Regions from separate parts of the Sporosarcina sp. FSL K6-5500 genome, predicted to be linked through region 2. Evidence: riboswitches for the same ligand, from Rfam matches in the RefSeq annotation. Region 2 holds a riboswitch; the other holds the start of a gene.
The links. A riboswitch is a leader RNA that binds a small molecule or an ion and turns the genes downstream of it on or off. The one in region 2 is predicted to bind S-adenosylmethionine.
Positions count from the first base shown of each region.

Region 1: linked by a shared signal. The riboswitch ahead of cysC (adenylyl-sulfate kinase) and the one ahead of MKX62_RS08130 (cyclase family protein) in region 2 are both predicted to bind S-adenosylmethionine.

Region 1 covers NZ_JBBOTP010000001.1:3,898,504-3,900,711, forward strand. The annotation lists gene MKX62_RS18520 (DMT family transporter) at 1-555, shown strand, start outside; SAM riboswitch class I at 722-822, shown strand; gene cysC (adenylyl-sulfate kinase) at 1,046-1,645, shown strand; gene MKX62_RS18530 (phosphoadenylyl-sulfate reductase) at 1,906-2,208, shown strand, end outside.
Region 2 covers NZ_JBBOTP010000001.1:1,758,454-1,760,661, reverse strand. The annotation lists gene MKX62_RS08135 (5-methyltetrahydropteroyltriglutamate--homocysteine S-methyltransferase) at 1-394, opposite strand, end outside; gene MKX62_RS08130 (cyclase family protein) at 551-1,288, opposite strand; SAM riboswitch class I at 1,516-1,630, opposite strand; gene MKX62_RS08125 (acyl-CoA thioesterase) at 1,829-2,208, opposite strand, start outside.

The DNA of each region.
Region 1 (2,208 bases), 2.1 Mb from region 2:
TACCATATTCAGCAATGGATAGGTGTACTGTTAGGTTTTATCGGGGTTTTTCTCACGTTAGGTTCACATCTTGACTTTAAAGTCGGTACCATATTAGGGCTTTTGTCGGCTGTTTCATGGGCGATTGCTACGCTATTGATAAAAATACATGGTTTCAAATTTGATACGTATGTAATGACAGCCTATCAAATGCTTTTTGGTGGATTAATTCTCTTTCTGGGAAGCTTACTACTGGAAGAGACTTTCTTTAAAATGACTACTCAATCTATCCTGATTTTGTTATGGCTTACCATTGCAGCCTCAATTATTCAGTTTTCTATTTGGTTTTATCTTCTCCAAAGAGGTAATCAAGAACGAACTAGTGCATTCCTTTTTTTAGCGCCATTCTTCGGTGTACTCACAGGATGGTTTTTACTCCATGAAAGACTAACCTGGTCTATCCTTTTTGGTGGATTACTAATATTTGCAGGAATCTTTCTTGTTAATTGGAAAAATAATTATGAAAAGGAAATAGAGAAAACCGATGAGAACAACGAAAGGTTAAGTGAGAGTTAACTAACATGTTTCCTAGCGCACTGAAAAGTAGTTTAAAGTGCCTATTATATGTGCAAGAAGATCGCCTTTAATTCCAACTAAACTGATATGATTGAAAATAAATTCTGATAAGTCATTGACTTTGAATTTTCGATAATGTAGTATTGGTCTCAACTTAATAGTTTATATCTTATCTAGAGAGGTTGAGGGACTGGCCCGATGAAACCTCGGCAACAGACTGTTTAGTACTGTGCCAATTCCAGTAAACGAAAGTTTAGCAGATAAGAGGAGTAATATGTGTTCGATTCTATTAACCTCTTCTTGCTCTATTTAGAAGTGGTTTTTTTATTTCTTTACTGTAAAGGTTGTAAGTCATTTATCATTTTAACAATTTCATACATGCTAATTAGACAACTAAAGGCAACTTTCTAATCGATTATTTGAATCGGAAAAAGGTGTCTTTTTTGTATATAAAAATTAAACTGAAACAAATGATTTAGGGGGGCAAACAATGACAGAGTCTACAAATATCGTTTGGCATGAATCAGAGGTAACAAAAAAAAATCGTCAAGAACTAAAGGGCCATAAGAGTGCTATTCTTTGGTTCACTGGGCTATCAGGGTCAGGGAAATCAACAGTTTCAGTAGCGCTAGAAACAGAGTTACACGCGAAAGGCATTCATACTTATCGACTGGATGGAGATAATGTCCGGCACGGTTTAAATAAGAATCTAGGGTTTAGTCCAAATGATCGGACGGAAAATATTCGCAGAATCGGTGAAGTTTCAAAACTAATGGTCGACGCTGGCTTATTCACATTGACAGCATTCATATCGCCTTATCAGGAAGATCGAGATCAGGTGCGAGAAATTGTCAAATCCGATGAGTTTATCGAAATATACGTTAAGGCAAGTTTAGAAACTTGTGAAGAACGGGATCCGAAGGGGCTTTATAAGAAAGCAAGATTGGGTGAAATTAAAGGCTTTACAGGAATTGATGCTCCTTATGAAGAACCTGTTAACCCGGAAATAATCATTGATACCAATCAATTAAATATTGTAGAGTCTGTCAAAGTCATCGTTTCTTATTTAAAAGAAAATAACTATATCTAAAAAAATTACAAAATGCGTAACATATTGGGGTTTTAGGAATAGAATGTATTTAAACCTACTTGACACATAGGATTAATAAAGTTAGTATAAACGCTAATCACATGCCGACTGGAAATCCAGAAGCTAATGGACAATCGTGAACATACGAACAATTCGCTGACTAAAAAATTAGAGGCGACTTTAATCAATAGTAGATTAAAGTCGCCTTTTTTAAAAAAAGATAATGTAATAGAGTTATTGAGTTTAGAGGGGGGATTAGTATGGCGAAGTTGACGTACAAATCTTGGGCTGAGACTAGTGAAGTTTTTCCAATCGATGACGAGTCAAAAGGTGCGTTAAACGTCTTGCGATGGGCTTACGGAGAATACGACGATGAACTTGTATATGCGTGTAGTTTTGGGGTTGAAGGTATCGTAATGATAGATTTAATCTCGCAAATAAAACCAACTGCTAAAGTGGTCTTTCTCGAAACCGGATTTCATTTTCAAGAAACGCATACCTTAATCGATGAAGTAAAGAAACGTTATCCAAAGCTTGTAATTGAAATGAAGACTCCCGGCTTA
Region 2 (2,208 bases):
CATTAAACTCAACAAAGTCTTGAATGAATGGATGATTAGGGTCAAACGAAATCTTGCCTGTGTTTCGAACGTTATATCGTTCTGTTTCAATACCATCAAATACGTAGCCAGTCTCTGGCACATATCCTTCAATTCCGTTCAAATGCTCCAAGAAGTCTAAATGCCACCACGTACGTCTAAATTCACCGTCTGTTACAGGTTCCAAACCAACTTCAATTTGCTTATCAACAACCCGTTTAATTTCCTGTGTTTCTACTTCTCGTAATTGTTGTGCAGTAACTACGCCTTCTTTGAAGTCTTTGCGCGCTTTATGCAAATTATCTGGTCGTAGTAAACTTCCAACGTGATCCGCTCTGAATGGTGCTTGCGTTAGTGTTGTCGATTGATTTGTCATGGTATATTCCTTCTTTCTGTTTTAGGAGTAAATTACGGTTTTATTAGGTCAGGAGTGCAAATGAGCAGATCCTCTTTCTTTTCTTATGGCAGGATCGCGAATGAGCAGATCCTCTTGTTTTCTTACGGTAGGAACGCAAATGAGCGGGCCCTTTTCTTACGGCAGGATCGCGAATGAGCGTACTGGGAATCCCGATGCTTTTTCCGGCTTCGGAACGATGTTAAAAATGACCGCGCCTTTTGAGGGCACTTTATCTAAGTTCGTTAATAGCTCGATTTGGTAGGTATCTTGTTCAAGAACATAATATTCGCCTAGCAGAGCTTGGTTCTTTTGAAAATCAATGGCTGAATCCGTATCGAATGTTTCATGACCGACAGCCTTTACTTTTCTTTCATCAAATAAAAACTTCAAAGCAGCAAGGCCCCAACCCGGTATACGGTTATTCCCATCGGCATCTTTATTGCAAAATGCCTCATTATCCGGCCAGCGTTTGCTCCAATCTGTGCGTAATGCCACAAATGTACCTGCCTCAATTTGCCCGTGCTGAGCTTCAAACTTTAGAATGTCTTCAACAGTTAATGTAAAATCATGGTTTGCATCAGATTCTTTCGATTTATCGATGACCACCAGCGGTAATACCAATTCTTTCAAACCCAATTCATCCAAGTATCTTGTATCACGAACGAAGTGAATGGGTGCATCAATATGTGTGCCGTACTGTCCCGCAAATTTAAAGCTCTGTGCGAAAAATCCATCATCGTGATCAAATAATGTTGTAAACTCTGCTGCATCAAATGCTGAAAAACGGGGTGAGTCAGGCCCGAAAGTATGTGTTAAATCAACCCATTCTTTCTTTTTTAATAAAGCAATTGCATTGATTAATTCATTTGACACAATAATTCTCCCTTCATTTTTTGAAGGTAACTTTAGTCTCCAGAAGTAACAAAAGCGAAGGGCGCCCGCTTAGATGCGTCAGGCATAAGATGAAGATGCGTAGCGGCGTTCTTTGCCGCAGAGCAGCTTTAACTTATGACCCAAGCATCTGGCGCCCGGAGCCTAGACGAAACAAAAAACCTCTTCTAAATTTCAAGAAGAGGTTTTGGCGAATTCGCTATTTGCTCTTCTCATCTCCAAGCAGTAAGCATTACACTTACGCTTCTGGAATTAGCACAGTACTTTTACAAGTCTGTTGCTGAGGTATCATCGGGCCAGTCCCTACACCTCTCTGGATAAGAAAGTTACGTATTTAGTTGTTAATGAGTACAATACAGTCTTCCGAATAGATTGTCAATACACAAAACATGAATTATTTAGATTATACTAGTTTTTACAATGAAACATTTTATGTGAAAAGTAGAAATGGCATTGAAATGATACGCGACACAACGGAAAAAAACCCACAACTTGCCGTGGGCTTTTTCCATAACAAATTATTTAATGTTTCATCTCACTCCGCAATTTCCGATGTTCACGGCGTGCGGGGCCTGTTTCAAATAGACTCTTTTCAGCCTCTGTTTCCGGATAAATGCCCGGCACAGGAGTAGGCTTGTTATTTTCATCCATGGCAACCATCGTTAGGAAGGATTCGGTTGTTAGTTTTGTTTCGCCTGTAAGCAGGTTCATTGAATGGACCGATACAAATACTTCCATCGATGTACGGCCAGTTGACGTAACAATTGCCTCAAGTTCAAGTACATCTCCAACACGCGCCGACGATACAAAATCGACTGAATCGATTGAAGCAGTTACAACCGCTGTTTTTGAATGTTTCATTGCCGTGATATCAGCGATTTCATCTATATACGCGAGAACTT